One region of the Lysinibacillus sp. NPDC093210 genome, then DNA from elsewhere that is predicted to be linked to it. Evidence: riboswitches for the same ligand, from Rfam matches in the RefSeq annotation. Region 1 holds a riboswitch; each other region holds the start of a gene.
What was found. A riboswitch is a leader RNA that binds a small molecule or an ion and turns the genes downstream of it on or off. The one in region 1 is predicted to bind S-adenosylmethionine.
Positions count from the first base shown of each region.

Region 2: linked by a shared signal. The riboswitch ahead of ACIP9C_RS21940 (bifunctional homocysteine S-methyltransferase/methylenetetrahydrofolate reductase) and the one ahead of ACIP9C_RS17775 (methionine ABC transporter ATP-binding protein) in region 1 are both predicted to bind S-adenosylmethionine.
Region 3: linked by a shared signal. The riboswitch ahead of metK (methionine adenosyltransferase) and the one ahead of ACIP9C_RS17775 (methionine ABC transporter ATP-binding protein) in region 1 are both predicted to bind S-adenosylmethionine.
Region 4: linked by a shared signal. The riboswitch ahead of metA (homoserine O-acetyltransferase MetA) and the one ahead of ACIP9C_RS17775 (methionine ABC transporter ATP-binding protein) in region 1 are both predicted to bind S-adenosylmethionine.

Region 1 is NZ_JBIVOE010000008.1:76,547-82,901, reverse strand. It holds gene ACIP9C_RS17795 (arsenate reductase family protein) at 1-323, shown strand, start outside; gene gcvH (glycine cleavage system protein GcvH) at 405-785, shown strand; gene ACIP9C_RS17785 (toprim domain-containing protein) at 1,045-1,386, shown strand; gene ACIP9C_RS17780 (thioredoxin family protein) at 1,400-1,711, shown strand; SAM riboswitch class I at 1,767-1,871, shown strand; gene ACIP9C_RS17775 (methionine ABC transporter ATP-binding protein) at 1,956-2,984, shown strand; gene ACIP9C_RS17770 (methionine ABC transporter permease) at 2,974-3,642, shown strand; gene ACIP9C_RS17765 (MetQ/NlpA family ABC transporter substrate-binding protein) at 3,705-4,568, shown strand; gene ACIP9C_RS17760 (glycosyl hydrolase family 8) at 4,923-5,858, shown strand; gene ACIP9C_RS17755 (diguanylate cyclase domain-containing protein) at 5,833-6,355, shown strand, end outside.
Region 2 is NZ_JBIVOE010000014.1:23,809-30,163, reverse strand. It holds gene hemG (protoporphyrinogen oxidase) at 420-1,808, shown strand; SAM riboswitch class I at 1,934-2,033, shown strand; gene ACIP9C_RS21940 (bifunctional homocysteine S-methyltransferase/methylenetetrahydrofolate reductase) at 2,125-3,972, shown strand; gene metH (methionine synthase) at 3,965-6,355, shown strand, end outside.
Region 3 is NZ_JBIVOE010000001.1:1,110,666-1,117,020, reverse strand. It holds gene pckA (phosphoenolpyruvate carboxykinase (ATP)) at 1-1,381, opposite strand, end outside; SAM riboswitch class I at 1,584-1,702, shown strand; gene metK (methionine adenosyltransferase) at 1,958-3,154, shown strand; gene ACIP9C_RS05475 (gamma carbonic anhydrase) at 3,518-4,030, opposite strand; gene ACIP9C_RS05470 (alpha/beta hydrolase) at 4,166-4,972, shown strand; gene ACIP9C_RS05465 (alanine/glycine:cation symporter family protein) at 5,103-6,355, shown strand, end outside.
Region 4 is NZ_JBIVOE010000005.1:116,562-122,916, forward strand. It holds gene ACIP9C_RS13830 (spore germination protein) at 1-571, shown strand, start outside; gene ACIP9C_RS13835 (Ger(x)C family spore germination protein) at 593-1,789, shown strand; gene ACIP9C_RS13840 (hypothetical protein) at 1,796-2,029, shown strand; gene ACIP9C_RS13845 (GerAB/ArcD/ProY family transporter) at 2,056-3,354, shown strand; gene metA (homoserine O-acetyltransferase MetA) at 3,431-4,366, opposite strand; SAM riboswitch class I at 4,471-4,580, opposite strand; gene ACIP9C_RS13855 (nucleotide excision repair endonuclease) at 4,901-5,272, shown strand; gene panF (sodium/pantothenate symporter) at 5,371-6,355, opposite strand, start outside.

The sequences.
Region 1 (6,355 bases):
CAACTTGTAAAAAAGCACAGAAGTGGTTAAACGACAATGGCGTTTCATACGAAGAGGTACACATTGTTGAACAACCACCTACGAAAGAGCAAATAAAGAGTTATTGGCAAGCTAGCGGGCAGCCACTGAAGAAGTTTTTCAATACATCTGGCATGAAATATCGTGAACTTGGGTTGAAGGATAAACTGGCGGAAATGCCGGAAGATGAACAGCTCACACTACTTGCTTCTGACGGTATGCTAATTAAGCGACCGATTGTTACTGATGGAAAAAAAGTAACGTTAGGTTTTAAGGAATCAGATTTTGAACAAACGTGGAAATAACAGCTTTAATCCTTGTTTTTATGAAAGAAGTATGGCACACTGAAAGTGAATATATTACATATTTATGGAGGGGTTTTTGGCATGAGCACACCTAAAGACTTACGTTACTCTGAAGAACACGAATGGGTAAAATTAGAAGATGGTAAAGTACGTATCGGTATTTCACATTTCGCACAATCTGAATTAGGAGATATCGTTTTCGTTGAGCTTCCACAAGTTGGCGACGAAATTAAAACAGATGATCCATTTGGAAGCGTAGAATCAGTAAAAACTGTTTCTGAATTATACGCACCAATTTCAGGTACTGTAGTTGAAGTAAATGCAGATTTAGAAGATAGCCCTGAATTCGTAAACGTATCACCATATGAAAAAGCATGGATGATCGTTGTAGAGCCTGCTGATGCTTCAGAGATTGAAAGCCTTATGACTGCAGAACAATACGAAGAAATGATTGCAGAATAAACAAGCCTATAATAGAAAAACGTCGGCATACATACCGGCGTTTTTTATTATATAACACCAGTTATTAGTTGTTAATTTGATGTGTACAAAGCTTAACTCTGCAAGAGTAAACGATAGTACAGTGACTCACCAAAATGTTGTCCAAATTGCGAAGAGACATGTGGAAATGATTGTTAACATGCAGATCTATGCATCGTTTTGAATCCGGTAATTGCAATGAATTGTTGTAGTAGATAACTGTCTAAATGGGGGTGGCGTGATGTTCGAAGGGAAATGTTTAATCGTGGAAGGCCGTTCGGATAAGCTTCAAATAGAACCTATTTTGAGTGAAGATGTTACAATACTTTGTACAAATGGTACAATTGGTGTGCATCAATTAGAAGAATTACTCGACCCATATGAGGGCTGTGAGCTATATACATTTTTTGATGCAGATGCATCAGGAGATAAACTACGAGCATTAATGGACAGACATTATCCTGAGGCGGAGCATTTGCGGACAATGCCTACTTATAAAGAAGTAGAAACTACACCGAGGAAAGTGCTTGCGATGATTTTATTACGCGCGCATTTTTCCATTCATAATGAATATATTTTGTAAGGTTGCGTGAAAAATGGAAGAATGGTCAAAAGAGCAGTGGGAAATGGCTGTAAAATCAGGTGAAAAAACTGCCTTTTATTTATATACACCGATGTGTGGAACATGTGCAGTTGCATCTAAAATGATGGATATCATAGAACAGTTACTGCCGCAGTTAAAATTAGGTAAGGCAAATATAAATTTTTTAGAGCAAATAGCTTATGATTTTCAAATCGAAAGTGTACCTTGTTTACTCGTTAGCGATGGTGGAAAAGTTATAGAGAAGGTTTATGCATTTCAATCCGTACCGTTTTTATACGAATTGTTAAAAAAACCAATTGACTGAACTTTGCTAGCATGGTAAAGTAACAACTATATTAAAAACTATTAAATATATCGAACTCTTATAAAGAGCGGCGGAGGGAAGTGCCCTATGAAGCCCGGCAACCATCACATATGTGAAAAGGTGCCAAATCACTCAAAGATTTTTCTTTGAAAGATGAGAGAACGGTTTAGCGTATAAAGTACGTGACCCCTTCTACTTGTCTATGAGTGAAGGGGTTTTCTATATGAGAAAAGGAGTATTCGCTATGATACAGCTTCAAAATATTACGAAGAAATACAAAACCGCAAATGGCGAATTAACTGCTGTTAAAGATGTCAATCTTACGATTAACAAAGGTGAGATTTTTGGCATTATCGGCTATAGTGGCGCTGGTAAAAGTACGATGATTCGTTTATTAAACGGTTTAGAAAAGCCGACAACAGGTACGGTGAAGGTGAACAATCAAGAATTTTCATCTATTAAGGGTCAAAAGTTGCGTGATGCTAGACAAAAGGTAAGTATGATTTTCCAACATTTTAACTTACTTTGGTCAAGAACAGTTGCTGAAAATATCGCTTTTCCACTTGAAATTGCAGGTATAGCTAAGAGTGAGCGAGACGCACGTGTGAAAGAACTTATTGCGCTTGTTGGATTAGAAGGACGTGACAAGGCGTATCCATCACAGCTATCAGGCGGTCAAAAGCAACGTGTTGGTATAGCACGAGCGCTTGCCAATAATCCTGAAGTGTTGTTATGTGATGAGGCTACATCGGCACTCGATCCAGAAACAACAGATGCAATTCTTGATTTGCTTGTCGACATTAACGAACGATTAGGCTTAACAATTGTATTAATTACCCATGAAATGCATGTAATCCGCAAAATCTGTCATCGTGTAGCGGTAATGGAAGCTGGAGAAATTGTAGAGCGTGGGGAAGTATTACAAGTGTTCCAAGCACCACAAGCGGCGATTACTAAAAAATTCGTTTCTCAAATTACCGATACGAAGGAAACCCAGGAGACAGTTGCACAGCTTAGAGTAAATTATCCAACGGGCCACCTTGTTAAGCTTGTCTTTGTTGGTGAAAAAACAGAGCAGCCTGTTATATCGCATTTAGTAAAACAGTTTGATGTGGAAATTAGTATTGTCCATGGCAATATCTCGCAAACTAAAAATGGCGCATACGGTACTCTTATTGTGCAAATTGACGGCACGGATACAAATGTAGCAGCTGCACTAAATTATTTAAATACAGTTGAAGTACAAACGGAGGTGATTGCAAATGCTAACTAGTCTCTTTCCGAATGTCGACTGGGAAAAAATGTGGACAGCCACATATGAAACACTTTATATGACCACACTTTCAACAGTCGTAACATTTATACTTGGTTTAGCCATTGGCATAATCCTCTTTTTAACGAGTCCAAACCAATTATGGGCTAATAAAATCGTTAACTTTTTAACAGGATCGGTCGTTAATATATTCCGTTCGATTCCATTTATCGTGTTAATTATTTTACTAATACCATTTACGAAGTTTTTACTTGGGACAATTCGAGGAGCAAATGCAGCCCTACCAGCACTTATTATCGGTGCTGCACCATTCTATGCACGAATGGTATTAATTGCATTACGAGAAATTGATAAAGGCGTTATTGAAGCAGCACGCTCGATGGGTGCTAAAACGTCCACAATTATTTGGAAAGTACTAATTCCAGAATCATTACCAGCACTTATTTCTGGAGTTACCGTAACGGCTGTAGCACTCGTTGGGTATACGGCAATGGCTGGAATTATTGGTGCTGGCGGCCTAGGAAACTTAGCCTTTTTAGATGGCTTCCAACGTAATCGCCAAGATGTGACATTAATGGCAACTATTTTGATCTTAGTAGTCGTATTTATCATTCAATGGATTGGCGATATGATTACAACGAAAACTGACAAACGTTAAAAAGGTTAACCCGGTTTTTACCGCTAACATATTGTTTGAACAAATAAAGGGAGTGTATACAAATGAAGAAGTTATTAGCAGGATTATTTTTATCAGTACTTGTACTAGCTTTAGCAGCTTGTGGTGCTGGTAACAAAGACGAAGCAGGTTCAACATCTGGAGACAAGACAGACGACAGTGCAAAAACTGAAGAAAAAGTAACATTAAAAATAGGTGCTTCTAACACACCTCACGCAGTTATTTTGGAACAAGCAAAACCGATTTTAGCTAAAGAAGGTATTGATTTAGAAATTGAAACGTACCAAGATTACGTACTACCTAACCAAGATTTAGATTCAAAAACTATTGACGCGAATTATTTCCAACATATCCCTTATTTAGAATTGCAAATTAAAGATAATGGCTATGATTTCGTAAATGCTGGAGGCGTACACATCGAGCCAATCGGTATTTACTCTAAAAAATATAAAACTCTAGAAGACCTTCCTAAAGGTGCAACAATCTTATTATCGAACTCAGTTTCAGACCATGGCCGTATGTTGTCATTGTTAGAAGCAAAAGGCTTAATTAAATTAAAAGATGGTATCGACAAAACAGCAGCAGAAATTAAAGATATCGTCGATAATCCGAAAGACTTTAAATTCGATGCAAATACTGCACCAGAATTACTTGTTCAAATGTTTGAAAATGAAGAAGGCGATGCGGTTCTTATCAACTCTAACTATGCAATTGATAACGGCCTAAACCCAATTGAAGATGCAATTGCATTAGAAGATAAAGAATCTCCATATGTTAATATTATTGCGGTACGTGCTGGAGATGAAAATAAGCCGGAAATTAAAAAATTATTAGAAGTATTAAAATCTAAAGAAATCCAAGACTTCATCCTGAAGGAATGGAAAGGCGCAGTAGTACCAGTAAAATAGATTTTTCTAACACTATAGTACAAGCCATGAAAATGGTTTGTACTATTTTTTTTATGGGAAAAGATAAATAATGGTTTGAAATCCAATAATTAAATTATTTTATTTTTTTTAAATTGTTTAGAATTTGTTTAGATTCATTTAATATGATTACTGATATAATATTATTCGCCAATAATACTGAGAAAATTTGGTATTTAGTCCTGATGGAGGTGAAATCCTATAACGAAATTTTTTAAGGGTGGTATTTTAGTTATATTTTGCCTGTTGTTTGTTTTAATGAGCTGCTCACAAGGGAAAGAGAAAATAACCAAAAAACCCATTTCATCAACAGAGAAGTTTGTTATTGAGGAACTAATGACAGAAGATAACTTATTACGTACTGATTTAACGCAACAAAAAGATGTGTTTTTATCTGAATCTGTCGGTTTATGGTTGACCTATTTACTAGAAAAAGATGATCAAGCTCGTTTTGATGAGCAGCTTGAAGTGATTAATAATTATTTTTTAGAGAAGAAATTTATTGTCTGGCGAATTGACGGTAAAAAACAAGCTACTGTCAACGCACTGATTGATGATTTTAGAATTATGCGAGCACTATTTGACGCTGGGGAGAAATGGCATGATGAACGTTATATTACGTTAGGGAAGTCTATTGGCAAAAACATTGTAAAGTATGGAATGCAAGAAGATACGTTTGTAGATTTTGTTGATGTTCATACACATAAAAAGGCTAACACTATTACATTAAGTTACATTATGCCTTCTGCACTTTTAAAGATGCGACAATATCATGTTTTATCTAAAGCGCAACTAGAGCATCAATTATCTATTTTATCAAAAGCTCCAAAAGCTCAAGCAGGTTTTTTTCCAAAATATTATGATGTCGTATCAAAAAACTATGAGTATGATACAGAGTTACATATGATAGATCAATTGTATACTGCTTACCATAGTGCAACTTTAGGTTTGGAAACGAAGCAATTTACCAATTGGTTGCTGTCTTTATATAGTAGAGATCATAAATTGTACGGTCGCTATGATGCTAGTACAGGTGAACCAGCTGTCACATTTGAATCCCCTGCTGTTTACGCGATGGCTACTCGTTATATGTTGGAAATCCATAATGATAGGATGGCTGAAGAATTTTTCCGTAAAATGGAGTCGCTCAAAGCGAATGCAAATACGGGGTATGTAGACGTGCAAACAAATGCGACACATATATTTGATAATTTATTACCACTTCTAGCGGAAAGAGAGGTCGACGATGCGAACAGCAATAAAATGGAATAAAGCTATATTTCTTTATGGAATTTTACTTATTTTGCTTCTACAATTACCTGCTTATTTTTTACTACATCAAGATATTGAAAGCTTATTATTATATATCTTTTTAGTACTTATAGTAATCTTCACACTTTGGAGAGGTACGGTTACTGGGTTAATAAGTAGTCTGTTATTTATTTTTATCAGTGGTTCAACATTACTTTATATCGGTATGACTGGTTCTGTAGCATTGTTAAGTAATGCATTTTCAATGCAACAGTTTTTGGCATATGGTGTTGTACTACTACTCCTAGTATTATGCGCAGGAAAGATTCATGAATTACTGTTAGCACAAGAAAAATATATGAAAAACTTACAGCAGGATGTCAAAAACTTTGTAGCAATTGATGTAGAAACAGGTTTTGATAATGAATCCCGTATGCGTGTAATTGTTAATGAAGAAATGCGAAGAGCGGATCGTCATCAACATTCTTTTGTTTTTATTATGCTAAAGCTTGAAAACT
Region 2 (6,355 bases), on a different contig from region 1:
TCTTGCCCCTTACAGAAAACGAAGTGGATTTTTATTTGTATCGGAAAACGGGTGTCAGGCACTCAAACAATTTCAAGCATGCATTTTAAGACTAACTAAGTAAAAATCCCCGAAAACTTTTGGAGAACGCACGCACTGTAAGCCACAACAAACCGCGCCACAGTGAAGGTTGTGGCTCACAGTATGCATGCGAAAAGCACAGTGGATATTTGCGCTATAGGAAGCCAAAGTTATGCTAGGTGTTATGTAAGGTGTCAGGCACGCAAACAATTTACCCGTAGCGGAATCAACGGCAGTATTCATCTATTTATTTTTTGATTGCTGCATTTTTGCTAAATTTGTAATGGGTTGAACGTAAATGTTTGCAAAAACAGTTTATACTAATAGGAGATAAATAAAGAAATTAGGGGCGATTCTTCATGGAAACAATAGTTGTATTAGGTGGAGGAATTACAGGTTTATGTACGATGCATTATTTACAACGTCAAGTATTGGAGAAAAAAATAGATGTAAACCTAGTACTTGTTGAAAAAAATGCTTACTTAGGTGGAAAGCTACACTCCGCATATGACCAGGGTTTTATTATGGAAACAGGCGCTGATTCAATTGTAGCTCGTCATAAAGGCGTCATGGAGCTAGTACAGGAGCTTAATTTTGAACAGGAGCTAGTGTACAACGAAACAGGAGTATCTTATATCTATACAAACGACGAATTACATGCAATACCAGCTGATTCAACATTCGGTATTCCTATGAGTTTAGCATCTCTGGAAGCAAGTACGCTTGTATCAGAAGCTGGTAAGCAAATCGCATTACAGGACTTAACGATGCCGAATAAAGGCTTTACTAAAGAAAGCTCAATAGGCGAGTTTTTAACGTATTACTTAGGTGAAGAGCTTGTGCAAAATCAAATAGCGCCAGTATTAGCAGGAGTATATTCTGGTGACCTACATCAACTTTCGATTGCTTCTACACTGCCATACTTAATCGATTATAAAGATGATTACGGTAGCATCATCAAGGGGTTTGATGCAAATCGTGAACAATTTATAAAAGCTTCCAATAAAAAGTTTATTTCATTTAAAAAAGGCTTATCGTCTCTGATTGATCGCCTTGAAGAAACGTTAACAGAAGTAGAAATTATCAAGGGCGTAGCAACAACAAGTGTAAAGAAACATGAAGGGCAATATACAATTTCATTAGCAAATAATAGAAAGCTTGAGGCTGATCACGTTGTATTAGCGCTGCCGAATGAAGCGGTGCAAAGCTTATTACAGGACCCATCGTTAGATCATTATTTTAAGAAATTTACTACAGCTTCTGCAATAACAATTTATCTAGGTTTTGATGTACCGGATGCATTGCTACCAGCAGATGGAACGGGCTTTATTGTGTCACATAATTCAAATGTCCAATGCAATGCAGCAACTTGGACAAGTAGAAAATGGAAGCATACATCTGCTAATAGTAAATTGCTTGTACGACTCTTTTATAAGAGCATCAATCCTGCGTATGAAAAATTATGTAAGATGACAGATGAAGAACTAGCTGCTGTCGCATTAGACGATGTAAAGAAAAGTTTAGGGATTGATGAAAAGCCAACTGTAGTTAATGTGGCCAAGTGGATTGATCAAATGCCAAAATACGATTTAGCACATCATGAGGCATTGAAGGGCTTAACAGCTGAGCTTGCAGAAAGCTATCCCAATTTATCGATTGCAGGCTGCTCTTATTTCGGAGTAGGCATTGGTGCTTGTATTCAAAATGGTAAAAAAATAGGCGAAGAGCTTGCAGAAAAACTAGTATAACCGTAAAACAAATGCGGAAATTTGATATTTTTCTGGAGAAATCTCCTTTGTTGAGTGAAATAGTCTTGACTCTATCGCCTGTAAACGATATGATTCTTTTAATTATTTGAAAAATTCATACTACATTCTTATCGAGAGAAGCCGAGGGACTGGCCCTATGAAGCTTCAGCAACCAACTAATGTCAGGTGCTAAATCCAGAAGACCTTTTTGGTCGAAGATGAGAAGGAAAAACAATTACGATTCGTTAAAGCCTTCTTTTTTGTAAAAGAAGGCTTTTTATATTTTTGGATACAAGGAAAGTGAGGGTTACGTTTTATGGGATTGCTAGAAAAGTTAAAAACACATGTATTAACTGCAGATGGTGCCATTGGTACTGTATTATATGGCTACGGCTTGGAGTACTGCCATGAAGAAATGAATGTACAGAGACCGAAGTTAATTGAAAAAATCCATAAAGAATATATTGCTGCTGGTGCAGATGTGATTCAGACAAATACTTACGGTGCTAATGCTATTAAATTAGCACGCTATGGTTTAGAATCGCGAGTTCAGCAGTTTAATGAAGCGGCAATCACGATTGCGAAACGTGCCGCAGCAGATGGCGGACAATTTGTGTTAGGCACAATTGGAGGCATTCGTGGTATTCGTAAAAGTGATGCAACGTTAGAGGACATTTTATCGACAGTCGAAGAGCAAGCAAATGTGTTACTTGCAGGCAATCCAGATGGCCTTTTACTTGAAACGTATTATGATTTCGAAGAGTTAAGCGCAACGTTGAAAATGTTACGTGCCAAAACAAAGCTACCAATTATTGCGCAGGTGTCGATGCATGAACCAGGCGTGTTACAAAATGGAATTGCATTAAATCAGGCATTGCACGAGCTAGAAGCGCTTGGTGCAGATGTAGTAGGCGTAAATTGTCGTTTAGGGCCGCATCATACAATTCAAGCATTTGAAGGAGTTGAGCTTCCTGAAAAAGCATTTATGTCTGCATATCCCAATGCATCCTTGCTAGATTTAGAGGATGGGCGTGTCGTATATGAGTCAGAAGCAGATTATTTTGGTCGTGCCGCAGTTGCACTAGTTGACCAAGGTGTTCGTTTAATCGGTGGTTGCTGTGGAACAACACCAAAGCACATAGCAGCAGCGAAAAAATATTTAGAAGAGTTAACGCCTATTGAAGAGAAGTTTGCCAAGCCTGAAAAAGTACAGGTTGTACGTGAAGCAGAGCCTGCGACGTATGAGCCATTGCATGAGAAGGTAAAGCGCGAGCGTTCGGTTATTGTGGAGTTAGACACACCGAGACATTTAGAAATTGATGGCTTTATTCAAGGGGCGAAAAAATTATATGAAGCAGGCGCTGATGTAGTGATGATGGCAGATAATTCACTCGCATCGCCCCGCATTAGTAATGTGGCAATGGGGGCGTTATTGAAGGAAACGCACGGTGTCCGACCGTTAACGCATATAACGTGCCGTGATCGTAATTTAATTGGATTACAGTCGCATTTGATGGGTTTAAATGCACTTGGCATTCATGATATTTTAGCGGTTACTGGAGATCCGACTAAGGTAGGTGACTTCCCGGGTGCCACAAGCGTTTATGATGTATCTTCTATGGAACTAATCCAGCTGATTAAACAGTTAAATGAAGGTATTTCATTTTCTGGAAAGCCACTTCGTAAAAAGGCAAACTTCTCTGTAGCGGCAGCATTTAACCCGAATGTACGTGTACTAGACCGAGCAGTGACTCGACTAGAGAAAAAGATAGAGCATGGTGCGGATTACTTTATTTCTCAACCAGTTTATTCGACAGAAAAAATCATTGAAATTTATGAGGCAACAAAGCATTTAGAAGCACCAATTTATATTGGTATTATGCCAGTAACGAGCTATAAGAGCGCTGAGTTTTTACACCATGAAGTACCAGGTATCAAACTATCTGACGATGCACTGTCACGCATGAAGGCATGTGGCGAAGATAAGGAACGTTCAACATTAGAAGGGATTGCAATTGCTAAAGAGTTAGTAGAAGTAGCTGCAGAGTATTTCAATGGTATTTACTTAATTACACCGTTTTTACGCTATGATATGACGCTAGAGTTAATGAAATTTATTGAGCAATTGGATGAACAGAAAAAAGGGGTAAGTATAGATGGCTAAGCACTTGATTGAAGAGCAACTAGAGAAACGAATATTAATTCTGGATGGCGCAATGGGTACAATGCTTCAAAATGAAAACTTATCAGCAGAAGATTTTGGTGGCGAGGAGCTTGATGGTTGTAACGAGAATCTTGTATTAACTAGACCTGATGTGCTTGAAAAGGTTCACCGTAAATATTTAGAGGCTGGTGCGGATATTATTTGTACAAATACGTTTGGAGGTACACCTCTCGTATTAAATGAATACAATCTTGGGTCTAAGGCAGAAGAAATTAATAAACGTGCGGTGGAAATTGCGCGCAAAGTAGTGGATGAGTTTTCTACTCCAGAGTGGCCCCGTTTTGTTGCCGGAGCAATGGGTCCAACGACGAAAACATTATCAGTAACTGGCGGTATTACCTTTGATGAACTTGAAAAAAACTTTTATGTACAGGCAAAGGCGCTTATCGAAGCGGGTTCAGACGTACTGCTTCTTGAGACGAGTCAGGATATGCTAAATGTAAAAGCGGGGACACTGGGAGTGTCACGTGCGTTTGAGGAAACTGGAAAAGAACTACCTGTTATGATTTCAGGCACGATTGAGCCAATGGGCACAACGCTAGCAGGGCAAACGATTGATGCCTTCTACATATCAATTGAGCATATTAAGCCGTTATCTGTCGGCTTAAACTGTGCGACAGGTCCAGAGTTTATGACAGATCATATTCGTTCGTTAGCGGAGCTTTCTACCGGCTATATTAGCTGTTATCCAAATGCTGGTTTGCCAGATGAGGAAGGTTGCTATCATGAATCACCAGAATCTTTATCTCAAAAATTAAAAGGTTTTGCTGAAAAAGGCTGGCTTAACATTGTTGGCGGTTGTTGTGGAACAACACCAGCACATATTGCGGCAATTCGTGAGGTATTGAAGGATGAAAAGCCGCGTCAATTACCTGAAAGCACACATGGTCATGTTGTATCAGGTATTGAACCTTTAGTATACGATGATTCGATGCGTCCGCTGTTTATTGGGGAGCGAACTAATGTTATTGGCTCTCGAAAGTTCAAAAATTTAATCATTGACAGTAAATATGAGGAAGCGGCAGAAATCGCACGTGCACAAGTGAAAAATGGGGCACATGTTATAGATATTTGCTTAGCGAACCCAGATCGTGATGAATTAGCGGATATGCGTGCCTTTATGCAGGAAGTTGTTAAAAAAGTAAAAGTACCGCTTGTAATTGATTCTACAGATGAAAAAGTAATTGAGGAAGCGCTGAAATTTTCACAAGGTAAAGCCATTATCAACTCGATTAATCTGGAGGATGGGGAAGAACGTTTTGACGCAGTAATGCCACTAGTGAAAAAATATGGTGGCTCTTTAGTTGTCGGTACGATTGATGAGCAAGGGATGGCAGTAGATCGCCATCGTAAACTAGAAATTGCCGAGCGTTCTTATCAATTATTAACAGAGAAATGGGGCTTAGCACCAGAGGATATTATTTTTGACCCGCTAATGTTCCCAGTCGGTACAGGGGATGAACAATATATAGGTTCAGCACTTGAAACAATCGAGGGCATTCGTCTTATAAAAGAAAAAATGCCTCGCACGTTAACTGTTCTCGGAGTAAGTAATATTTCCTTCGGCTTACCACCAGTTGGCCGTGAAGTATTGAATGCTGTTTATTTATATCACTGTACACAGGCAGGCTTGGATTACGCGATTGTCAACACAGAGAAGTTAGAGCGTTATGCATCGATTCCTGAAGAGGAAATTAAGCTTGCAAATGACCTATTATTCAATACAAATGATGAAACATTGGCGGTATTCACTGATTTTTATCGTGATAAAAAGAAAGAGAAAACTGAAGCAGATATTCCGAAAACAGTGGAAGGACGCTTAGCTTATTATATTTTAGAAGGTACGAAAGAGGGGCTTATTGAAGATCTTGATGCCGCTCGTGAAATTTATGACGCACCGCTTGATATTATTAATGGACCATTGATGGAAGGAATGGCTGAGGTTGGTCGCTTATTCAATGATAATCAGCTTATCGTAGCGGAAGTATTACAATCAGCAGGTGTTATGAAGGCAGCTGTAGCGCATCTTGAGCAATTTATGGAGAAAAATGAGGACAGCTCGGGTAAAGGCAAAATGGTGCTTGCCACTGTAAAAGGTGATGTGCATGATATTGGTAAAAACCTCGTAGATATTATTTTAAGTAATAACGGATATAAAGTGGTTGATTTAGGCATTAAAGTAACGCCATCTCAGTTAATCGAGGCTATTCGCAAGGAAAAGCCTGATTTTATCGGTCTGTCGGGCTTACTTGTTAAATCTGCTCAGCAGATGGTTATCACTGCCCAGGACTTTAAAGCAGCTGGTATTAATGTACCTATATTA
Region 3 (6,355 bases), on a different contig from region 1:
TTTCAACGTTGTTTAGTTTACCATCGATTGCAGCACGTACCATTGTACGAGTGTAAGAAAGCTTCATACGGCTACCTGTACCGTATTCGCCACCAGTCCAGCCAGTGTTTACTAAGAATACTTGTGCGCCATGCTCATCGATTTTTTGACCTAACATTTCAGCATAAACAGTTGCTGGAAGTGGAAGGAATGGAGAACCGAAACATGTAGAGAATACTGGTTCTGGCTCTGTTACACCACGTTCAGTACCTGCAAGTTTAGATGTGAAACCACTTAGGAAGTGATACATTGCTTGTTCTTTTGTTAATTTACTGATTGGAGGTAATACACCAAATGCGTCAGCAGTTAAGAAGACGATTGTTTTTGGATGACCTGCAACAGATGGATCAACAATATTTTCGATATATTGGATTGGGTAAGCAACACGTGTATTTTCTGTTAATGAAACATCATCGTAGTCACAAACACGAGTTTCAGGATCTACAGCTACGTTTTCTAGTACAGAACCGAAGCGGATTGCGTTATAGATTTCAGGTTCTTTTTCAGCAGAAAGGTTAATTGTTTTTGCATAGCAACCACCTTCAATATTGAATACACCGTTGTCAGACCAGCCGTGCTCATCGTCACCGATTAATTTGCGGTCAGGGTCAGCTGATAAAGTTGTTTTACCAGTACCTGATAAACCAAAGAATAATGCAACGTCGCCAGCTTCACCAACGTTTGCTGAACAGTGCATTGATAGGATGCCTTGTTGTGGTAATAGGTAGTTCATAATACCGAAAATAGATTTTTTCATTTCACCAGCATATTCAGTACCACCGATTAGGATGATTTTCTTTTCAAGTGATACAATAATGAATGTTTCAGAAGATGTACCATCGATAGCTGGATCCGCTTTAAAGTTAGGAGCTGAGATAACTGTGAAGTCAGCAACATGAGAAGCTAATTCTTCTTGTGTTGGACGGATAAATAATTGATGGGCGAAAAGATTATGCCAAGCATATTCATTGATTACTTGGATGCTTAATTGTGAATCTTTGTCAGCACCAGCAAAACCGTTGAATACGAATAATTCGTCACGTTCTTTTAAGTATTTAACTACTTTTACATATAAGTTATCGAACACTTCCGAAGAAATTGGTTGGTTTACTTTACCCCAGTCAATTTTATCTTTTGTGCTTTCTTCTTCTACCGTATATTTATCTTTAGGTGAACGACCAGTGTATTTGCCAGTTTCTGCACGAACTGCGCCATCTACTGTTAACATAGCCTCACCACGAGATGTAGCTTTTTCCGCTAATTGTGGTACTGAAAGTTGAACGTTAATGTTCCCGCCGTTTAATAATTCCTTCAGTTCGTTTGCAATTTCTACTGAATTCATCGATTAAATACCATCCTTTTTTATAGTATTCCCTTGAGTTTGAGGGAGTTTTTCTTAATTTCAAAAATAGTATAACACAATTGCTTTAATAATCTATACTAATTCAAAAATTATTTTCGTGTTTTAAATAACTTTCAACAAAAAGTCATAAAATAATTGACAACGTTCGACCTTTTACGTAAGATGAGGAATTGAACGGATACTCTTATCCCGAGCTGGTGGAGGGTCAGGCCCTGTGAAACCCGGCAACCTGCATGAACTATTTCACGACATGCGCTGGTGCCAACCTGATGCAAGGGGAAAACCCTTGAACGATAAGAGTGAAAGGTTACGAAGTCATTATTCCTTTCCTCATGTAAAGTACGTGAGAAAAGGATTTTTTTTATTTTCATAATGAATGTAAAGGTAAGTATATACAATTCTTTCCTTATTATAATGACGGATCTTTCGAAATCCTCATGTTAAAAGCAACAACGGCTTGAAAGTTCTATCCTTCAGGAGCGAACTTGACATGGGTAATGAGTACCGTATTAATTTCGCAAATGCTATTTGTAAGAGTAATAGGAGGAAAATCAAATGACAAACCGTCGATTGTTTACATCAGAGAGTGTAACAGAAGGACATCCCGACAAAATTTGTGATCAAATTTCGGATGCCATTTTAGATGCCATTTTAAAAGAAGATCCAAATGCACGTGTAGCGTGTGAAACAACTGTAACAACAGGATTAGTATTAGTAGCAGGAGAAATCACGACTTCTACTTATGTAGATATTAAAGGTATCGTGCGTGATACGGTAGCAGAAATTGGCTATACACGCGGCAAATATGGCTTTGATGCTGAAAACTTAGCAGTACTAGTAGCAATTGGTGAACAATCACCAGATATTGCTCAAGGTGTAGACCAAGCATTAGAAGCGCGTGAAGGTTCTATGACTGACGCAGATATTGAAGCTATTGGTGCAGGTGACCAAGGATTAATGTTCGGTTACGCTTGTAACGAAACACCCGAGTTAATGCCTTTACCAATTAGTTTAGCGCATAAATTAGCTCGTCGTTTAACAGAAGTACGTAAATCAGGTGAGCTAGCATATTTACGTCCGGACGGTAAAACACAGGTGACAATTGAGTATGATGAACACAACATCCCAGTTCGTGTCGATACTATTGTTATTTCAACACAGCATGACGAAGAAGCGTCGCTTGAGCAAATTCAATCAGACTTAAAAGAGTTAGTAATAGCACCAGTAGTACCTAGTGAGTTATTAGATGCTCAAACGAAATATTTCATCAACCCAACAGGTCGTTTTGTTATTGGTGGACCTAAAGGAGATGCTGGACTTACTGGACGTAAAATCATCGTTGATACATACGGTGGCTATGCACGTCATGGTGGTGGTGCATTCTCTGGTAAGGATGCTACAAAAGTAGACCGTTCAGCTGCATATGCTGCTCGTTATGTGGCAAAAAATATCGTTGCTGCAGGTTTAGCAGAACGTGCTGAAGTCCAACTTGCTTATGCCATTGGTGTAGCACAACCAGTATCAATCGCAGTAGATACATTTGGTACAGGAAAAGTAAGCGAAAGCGAAATCGTAAAGTGGGTTCGCGAACTATTTGATTTACGTCCAGCAGGCATCATTAAAATGCTAGATCTACGTCGCCCAATTTACAAACAAACGGCTGCTTATGGTCACTTCGGTCGTACAGATTTAAATGTGCCTTGGGAAAATACGGACAAGGCTGATGCATTAAGAGAAAAAGCTAGTCTATAAGCTATTTTATAAAGAGCATTCGTATATGTGGTAAACATACGCAAATGTTTTATTGAAGGGGGCTACTTAATGGCCCCTTTCTAACTTGCTTCAGCATTCATACCCCACTTCTAAAGGTTGGATTTGAATGCTGAAGCAAGTTAAAGGCCCCGGCGGATGTCATAGATTTTCTAAGGAGCTTTTAGAGCAGACTGTAAAAAATCTGGACGCAATTATGCCTAGGCGTAATTGATTGCAAAAAAATTCGCGTCTTTCCGTTTACCTTGGAAGGATATCGCGAATTTATTTTTTATCCTATATAACTTTGTTTCTTACTAGAGCACTTACACCTATATCGTAGCCCGCGTATTTTTAGGGCATCCATTATTTTTGAAGAGATTTGTAATATTGACCTTTTTCTGCGTATTCTCTAACAATACGTTCCATGTCTTCTTTATCTTCAGCATTTAATTCACGTACAACTTTTGCTGGACGACCTAATGCTAAGCAATTAGGAGGAATGACTTTACCTGGAGGTACAAGACTACCCGCACCAATAAATGCACCTTCTCCTATCTCTGCCCCATCCAACACGATTGATCCCATACCTATTAATGCATTTTTTCGAATTGTACAGCTATGTAAAGTTACTTGGTGTCCAACTGTTACTTCATCTTCGATTATTAATGGATATTTTGGACTTTGATGTAGACAGCAAAGATCTTGGATACTTACTCGTTTACCAATTATTGTTGGTGATACATCGCCTCGAATAACTGTATTAAACCAAATAGTTGTCTCGGCACCAATCGTTACGTCACCAGTAACGGTTGCATAGTCAGCTATAAATACTGATGGATCGATATTAGGTGTTTTGTCTTTAAACGGATAAATCATGCTAAACGCCTCTTTTCTTTCTTTGATGTAGTATTATCGTATCAAATGCGCAATTTTATGCAAATATAATTTTATTATGACGTGAATATTTCGTTATAATCATTGTGTAACTATTTATTTAGGAGGACTATGTGAATGTGGAAATGGGAAGCTGATGGACAAGCGAAGGCTGTGATTGCTATTGTTCACGGTGCTTACGAAAATCACCGTTGGTACGCATGGCTTATTGAAAAACTCAGAATGGAAGGCTTCCACGTAGTCATGGGGGATTTACCGAATCATGGGGCAAATGCGAAACTCTCACGTGTCCATGATGAGGACTTTAAAGAGTACAACAAATATACAAGGCATTTAATTGAAAATGCTTTTTCATATGATTTGCCAGTGTTTTTAATGGGACATGGACTAGGAGCAACGTTAATCCTTCATACAATGCATAAGAGAAAATATGAGTGTGCAGGAATTATTTTGACATCACCTTGGCTGCATTTAAAATTACAGCCTGGCAAGTTATCAAATGCATTAACTAGCTTAAGTGCTTTAACGGCAAGCGTTAAAATGACACACGATATCTCTTTTGACAAATTAACGAGAAGTGTCGAAGGCAGAGATGAAATGAAGGACGAGTTTCCTTTTAAGTCCGTCATCTCAGTAAAGTGGTATCGTGAATTACAGCAAATGATGCGCAATTTAGCGGTCATGCCAAAAGCAGAGTTTCCGAACACGCCTATGCTTATTATGACTGGGGAAAGGGATAGTATCACGGAAACTAGACAAACACGCAATTGGCTACATCAGCAGGAGTTTGCTGAATTCCAATTTAAAGAATGGGCAAAATGCTACCATAATCTATTCCATGAAATAGAGCGTGAAGAGATTTTTGTCTATATCCGAGATTTTGTTAATAATGCCTTGCGTAGAATTGGATATATAATTCGATAGAATGTTTCCCCTCCGAAAAAATATTGTTGAATAAGATGTATAGTAACTTAAAAATAATGTTGTAATTTTCAGAAAAATGTAATACTATAATGTCTTAAAGTAAGAATATTCATATTTTGGGAGGGGTAAAATGGAAGGTATTGTAAGTTTTCTGAACAGTATTTTATGGGGACCGTGGTTTATTTATGGTATTTTATTGATCGGTTTATTCTTTTCAATTATTACACGGTTCCTACAAGTAAGACTCATTAAGGATATGTTCGTCTTAATGTTTAAAGGAGAGAAATCGGAAAAGGGAATTTCTTCTTTCCAGGCAATGTCGATTGCATTATCAGGGCGTGTTGGTACAGGTAATATTGCTGGTACGGCAACTGCAATCGCAATGGGGGGGCCTGGTGCAATTTTTTGGATGTGGGCAATTGCCTTCATCGGTGCGGCGACGGCTTATGTTGAGTCGACATTAGCACAAATATATAAAGAAGAGAAGGATACAGAATACCGTGGTGGTCCAGCCTTTTATATTGAAAAGGGAATGGGGCAAAAATGGTTTGCAGTAATTTTTGCGATTGCGGCGTTAATCGCAATGTTAATATTAATGCCAGGCGTTCAATCGAATGCAATTTCTGTTGCTGTTGAAAACGCTTTCGGTATGGAATCTTGGATTACAGGAATAATTATTGTCGTACTATTAGGTGCAATTATTTTCGGTGGGGTTAAATCGATTGCAAATGTAGCACAGGTAGTTGTACCGTTCATGGCTTTAGCTTATATTCTAATGGCAATAGTTATTATTTTTATGAATATTTCTCAAGTGCCTGCTGTATTTTCTTTAATTTTCTCAAGTGCTTTTGGTGCACAAGAAGTATTTGGGGGTATTATTGGTTCAGCAATCGCTTGGGGTGTTAAGCGTGGTATTTATTCAAACGAAGCTGGTCAAGGAACTGGAGCGCACCCAGCTGCAGCAGCAGAAGTTTCACACCCTGCTAAACAAGGTATTGTACAAGCAGCATCTGTGTACATTGATACATTATTAGTGTGTTCAGCTACTGCATTTATGATTTTATTTACAGGTATGTACAATGTCCAGAATGAAAAGGCTGCTGAGGGTACTGATCCGTTTATTTACGTCGGAGAATTCAATCAAAACGGTCTTACAGGAGACGAACAAATCACATTTGCGAAAAGTATTAAAGAAGGTGCTGCGTATACACAATATGCAGTGGAATCTTCATTGCCTGGTATTGGTTCAGAATTTGTAGCAATTGCTTTATTCTTCTTTGCATTTACAACAATCATGGCGTACTACTATATAGCTGAAACGAATGTGGCCTACCTATTCACTGGGCAAACCGAAAAGATTTTCATTTGGATAGCAAAGATTGC
Region 4 (6,355 bases), on a different contig from region 1:
TCATCAAGAAATGCTTCCAACGGCAATGCTTATTAGTATCGCTTCACAGCGAGAAGGTGTGCCCTTCCCCGCTGTAGTAGAAGCACTAATTATGGAGATTGCCTTTGAAATTTTACGTGAAGCAGGCCTTCGAATGCCTAGAACGATTGGACCAGCAGTTTCCATTGTAGGGACATTAGTAATTGGTCAAGCAGCCGTGGAAGCGGGCGTAGTATCAGCTGTAATGGTCATTATTGTTGCATTAACAGCCATTTGTAGCTTTCTGTTTCCTTCCTATGGCTTATCAAACACGATTCGGGTTCTACGTTTCCCATTGATGATTTTAGCCGCGATGTTTGGTTTATTTGGCGTTATGTTTGGCATTATGATGATTATACTTCACTTATGTAGTTTACGTTCATTTGGCGTTCCATATATGAGTCCTTTTGGGCCACTCATTATGAAAGATCAAAAAGATGCAATGATTTTGTTCCCACGTAGAGATTTACTCACAAGACCGAGGCTGTTCAGTCAAAAAAATAAAGTTAGAGAACAACGATATCACGAAGAAATAAAAAGAAATCAACATTAATGTGTAAATGAGGAATACGTCATGTCAAAAATGAAGATGATTTTGTTATTGTTAATCCTCACTTTATTATTAAGTGGTTGCTGGAGTAAGCGTGAGTTAAACGAATTAGCGATTGTCGTTGCACTTGGTGTAGATAAAATAGATGATGAATATGAAATTTCTATCCAAGTCGTTGATCCTAGTGAAATTTCCTCAAAGCAACCTTCTAGCGGACGATCACCTGTAGTCACCTACCATGCAAAAGGAAAAAGTGTGTTTGAAGCAATTCGAAGAATGACGACTATAACACCCCGGAGACCTTATTTTGCTCATCTCCAAATGGTAGTTATCGGTGAGAAATTAGCTGAAGAAGGAATAAACGAACCACTCGACTTTATCGCAAGAGATCATGAATTTCGAAACGATTTTGATGTTATCATAACGCATGATTCAACAGCAAAAGAAGTGCTCAACGTCTTAACCCCGATTGAAAAAATGCCTGCCAATAAATTGTTAAATTCAATTAAGGTATCCGAAAAATCTTGGGGTTCAACATTATCTGTAAATACAGACGAACTACTTAACACCCTTAGTAGCAAAGAAAAAAGTGCTGTTTTATCGGTTGTTGAAATAGAAGGAGATACTAAATTAGGAATAGATCAAACAAATGTAGAAAGAATTAAAACCCCCGTTATTTTAAAATATATTGGTATAGCTGTTTTTAAAGAAGATAAATTGATAGGGCTTTTATCCGAAGAGGAAAGTATTTACTATAATTTTTTAAATAACAAAATTGAAAGTACCGTAGAAGTTCTTTCTTGCCCAAATGGTGGGAAGTTGTCGACAGAAATTACAAAATCGACATCTCAAATTAAGGGAACTTTTAAAAATGGCATTCCAAAAATAACAATAAAAATTGATATTACACAAAATATCGGCGAAGTAAATTGCCCAATTAATTTAACTAAAAACAAAAGCATTCATTATATTAATAAAAAGACCGAAGAACGGATAAAAGAACAAACGAAAAAAACGCTAGATACGATTCAAAAAAATTATAAACTCGATATATTGGGCTTTGGGGAAGCACTCCATCGGAAAGACCCTAAAAAATGGAAGGAAACAAAAAAAGAATGGTCTACAATATATCCCGAAGTAGCTGTCAATATCGAAGTCAATGTGGCTACACAAGGATTAGGAACAATCCAAAATTCATTATTGCACAATTCAAAGGAGTAGCTAGCGATGTTTATAACGATTGTTTTCGTAGTATTTTCTTTAGCCATTGCCTACAGTGTCATTCCTAATTTAAAGAAAAAAGGCGAAAAAAAAACAATTATCGTCTTTTCCATTATATTAAGCATAGGAGCGACATTAAATATTGCCATTGGATTAAAAAAGAACATTCCCAGTCCTTTAGATTTCATTACATTTATTTTAACGCCTATTAGAAAATTTTTACTTACATTTTTTCAATAAAAAATGAAAAGAAAGGGTAGTGTACGATGGATAAACAACTCATTAGCGCAAGACAATTTACAGTCATTACCCTTCTCTATTCAATTGGAACCGCTATATTAATTGTGCCAGCAAGTATTACAGAAAAACTCAGCCAAGATGCGTGGATTGGAGCGACTATTGGTGTACTATTAAGCTTTTTATTAATAAAGCTCTTTGTATCATTAGGAAATCAAACTCCAAACCTTACGTTTATTGAAGCGAACGGAAAAATATTCGGCAAATTCATCGGTACTTTGACATCGCTTTGTTTTATGTCTTTAACATTTTTTTCAGCAAGCGAATTATTATATTTCATCGGGATTTTTATGCAAACGGAAGTGATGCCTGAAACGCCTACTCTGTCCTTTGCTGTTTTATTTACGATTATTATCGTTTTCGCGTCGTATTTAGGGATTGAAGTTTTTGCACGTTCAGTGGAAATACTCTTTCCAATATTTTTGTTAATTTTTATTATTTTTATTATTTGTATTTCCCCTCAAATCAATATTGAAAATATCATGCCAGTCTATGAAACAGACACAAAATCATTAATCGTCGGTACGCTAAACTTTACGAGTGTTTTTTCTTTCCCACTTGCTGTGTTGCTTATGTTTTTCCCTTCTGGAGTCAATGTACATAAAGCAGCTCAAAAAGGATATTATATCGGCACACTGCTAGGTGGAATTGTCTTAATTCTCATTATTGCCCTTTCAACACTTGTTCTTGGCTCAACTAATACATCAATTAAGACATTTCCAAGCTATGCGCTAGCTCAACGAATTTCTATAGGTAATTTTTTTCAACGCGTTGAAATTATCATGGCTGTTATGTGGATTATATCCATTTACATTCGAACATTCATTTATTTTTACGCAACGGTACTTGGTCTAGGACAAATATTGAAAATAAAAGATCCTCGTCCACTCATTTTACCACTTGGATTATGTATGGTTGCACTGGCTCAAATTGCTCACCCGAATATCGTCCATTCAAATAATTATAATGAGAATATTTGGCCGTTGTATTCAGGATTATTAACCGTTTTACTTCCATTGTTGTTACTAACAGTCGCAAAAATTCGCAAAATAAAAAAGAATGAAGACAATCAAAGCTCTTCAAGTAATCAGCAAGAATCTCAAGAACAACAACCAAAAGACAAGCGAGCTCCAAAAGAACAACCAGAATCAAAAACGCAGCAAGCTCCAAAGGAACAACCAGAATCAAAAACGCAGCAAGCTCCAAAGGAACAACCAGAATCAAAAAAGCAGCAAGATGCGACCAAACCAAATTCCGAATCTCAATAAGTTAACACAAAAACCACATTTCTCACTTTTAATGAGAAATGTGGTTTTTCTAACTGCAAAATGGTATAGTTCCAAATTAAATATGGTATTCAATTTCATCAACAAAGTCCCATTCGTACGGTGTTTCTTGATAAACATAATAGTTAAGCCAATTCGAAAAAAGTAAATGCGTATGTGCTCGCCATGTATTAATCGGCTCATTAGAAGGATTATTATTCGGGAAATAGTTAACAGGAATCGCAATATCAATTCCTTTTTCAACATCACGGTAATATTCATCAGCTAATGTTGTCGCATCGTATTCTAAGTGACCTGTAATCATTATGTTTTTATTATCCTTTGACTGCACAATAAAAACGCCAGCATCTTCTGAATAGGACAGTAAGCGTAAATCTGGGTGCTTACGTACTTCATCAATAGAAACCGATGTATAGCGTGAATGTGGCGCTGTAAATAAGTCACTAAAGCCTCGCACTAGATCGACTGTTAAATCGGTAATGACATGTGAATATACTCCAGAACACTTTTCTGGCAGTTCAAATTTACCGATACCATAATGGTGATACAACGCAGCTTGTGCACCCCAACATATATGCATTACAGACGTAACATTTTTCACGGACCAATCCATTATTTCTGAGATTTCTTCCCAATAATTCACTTCTTCAAATGCCATTTTTTCAACAGGAGCCCCCGTAATAATCATACCGTCAAAGCGACGATGGCGAACCTCTTTAAACGTCGAATAAAATAGCTGTAAATGTGATTTACTAACATTTTTTGATTCGTGTGTTGCTGTATTTAAAAATGTAATATTCACTTGTAATGGTGTATTACCGAGCAATCGCAGTAATTGTAGCTCTGTCTTTTCTTTTTCTGGCATTAAATTAAAAATTAAAATATTTAAAGGACGAATTTGTTGCGTTTTGGCGCGGTCTTCTTCCATTACGAATATTTTTTCCCCACGTAAATGTTCTCCAGCTGGTAAGTTTTTTGGAATATTAATAGGCATATTGAATTCCCCTTTTCGTTAATTTTTTCTCTCTATCTAATAAAAATTAAAAAATCCCCCTCATTCCTTTAGAGCAAGAATGAGAAGGATAATTATCACGTTCACTCTTATCTCTCAAAGGAAAAATCCTTTGGTGGAATTAGCACCTTTCTAACATTGTTAGAGGTTGCTGAAGCGTCATCGGGCCAAATCCCTCAGCTTCTCTTGATAAGATTATTTAATTAAAAAGAATTGTATCATGAACGATTAAGAATTTCAATAATACATAGAATATTTAGTATTTAAATGAATGGAAGTATATTTTTTGTTAAACACTATAATCAATTCTACCTAAAGCTTTTGTAGATTACGTAAATACGGCTTAAAAATCATTTTTAACATCTATTAGCCTAAGTAGATGACAAACAAATGACAAATTACACCCGATTACAGCTATGCGCAGTAAATAGATTTTTGTACAAATAAATCGGAATGGTAATCAAGGAGGTATTATGTTAACATATACCTTTAGTAACAGAGAGGAACGTGAATATTTTGATTAAAATTGAACTCCCAAAACCAGACTTGGTAATTCGTCAACGTGAGCAAGTATTAAAACCTGGGGATGTAGAAATCCCGCCATTCCATGGTTTTATTGATTTCCATAAAATCACTCGCGAAAAAGGTGGCATTTTCTTATTCTACAACGAAAAAAATGAGCTATTGTTTGTAGGGAAAGCGCGTAAAATTCGTCAACGCATTAAAAAGCATTTTGAAGATAATGTATCACCAATGAAAAAATACCGTGATGAAATTTTCAAAATTGAAGTATATGAAATTGATGATCCAATGGAACGTGAAATTTACGAAACTTATGCAATTAACACATTCCGTGCAAAATATAATCTTGAAAAAGTATTTTATTAAAAAATGCCGTTAGCATGAAATATGCTAACGGTTTTTCTTTTTTTCCTCAAAAATGCAAAATACCTTGAGAGCTTTATCCTCCCAAGGTATTTTGATATTTAAATAAATATTTTTTCATCTTTAAATTTATTAGCTGTTAGGTAACTTACGATGACAAAAATAATGAATGAAGCCACTATTGGGATTGTCACTGTATGCATGCCAAAGATTGACGGATAAAAGCGATCGATTACAATATATAACGTCATGCCCGTAATCATGGAAGCAATAGCGCCGTATTTATTAGCCTTTTTCCAATATAAGCCTAAAACGACTGACCAAATAAAGACAGCTTCTAGGCCGCCAAATGCAAATAAATTAAGCCACACAAGTAAGTCTGGTGGATTTAACGCAAATACAACAACTGCTAAACCAATTACTGTAGTAACGATAAAGCTTGCACGCTTAATTTCTCCATCGCTGGCAGTTGGCTTCACGTAATTTAAATAAATATCCTTCACGACTGTTGAACTAACTAACATGAGCAACGCATTAACCGTAGACATCGTTGCTGCCATTGGTGCTGCTAAAACAATACCCGCTAAAAATGGCGGTAAAACTTTTAACGTTAGTAGTGGCATCACCTTATCGCCAATTTCAATGCCTGGCATTACTGGACGAGCTAGCACACCAATTAGGTGCATACCGAACATAATTGTCCCAATGGCGATGGTACCAATAATAATCGCTAAATGCATACTTTTTGAATCTTTATAGCTCATAGCACGAACTGCAATTTGAGGTAGCCCAACTACGCCAATTCCTATTAAAATCCAAAATGTAGAGACATACAACGGAGTAAGTTCTCCTTCTGCACCAAATGGGGTCACGAGTTTTGGATTTTCTGCAACAAGGGATGTCATAATTTGATCTATTCCCCCGCCCGCAACGATTGTCCCAATTAGTAAAATAACAGTACCAATTACCATTATCGAACCTTGTACCGTATCCGTTAAAGCTACAGCTCGGAAGCCCCCGATAATAACATAAATTAATACCGACGCTGCAAAAATAAAGAGTGCCGCAGTATAATTTAAACCCGTT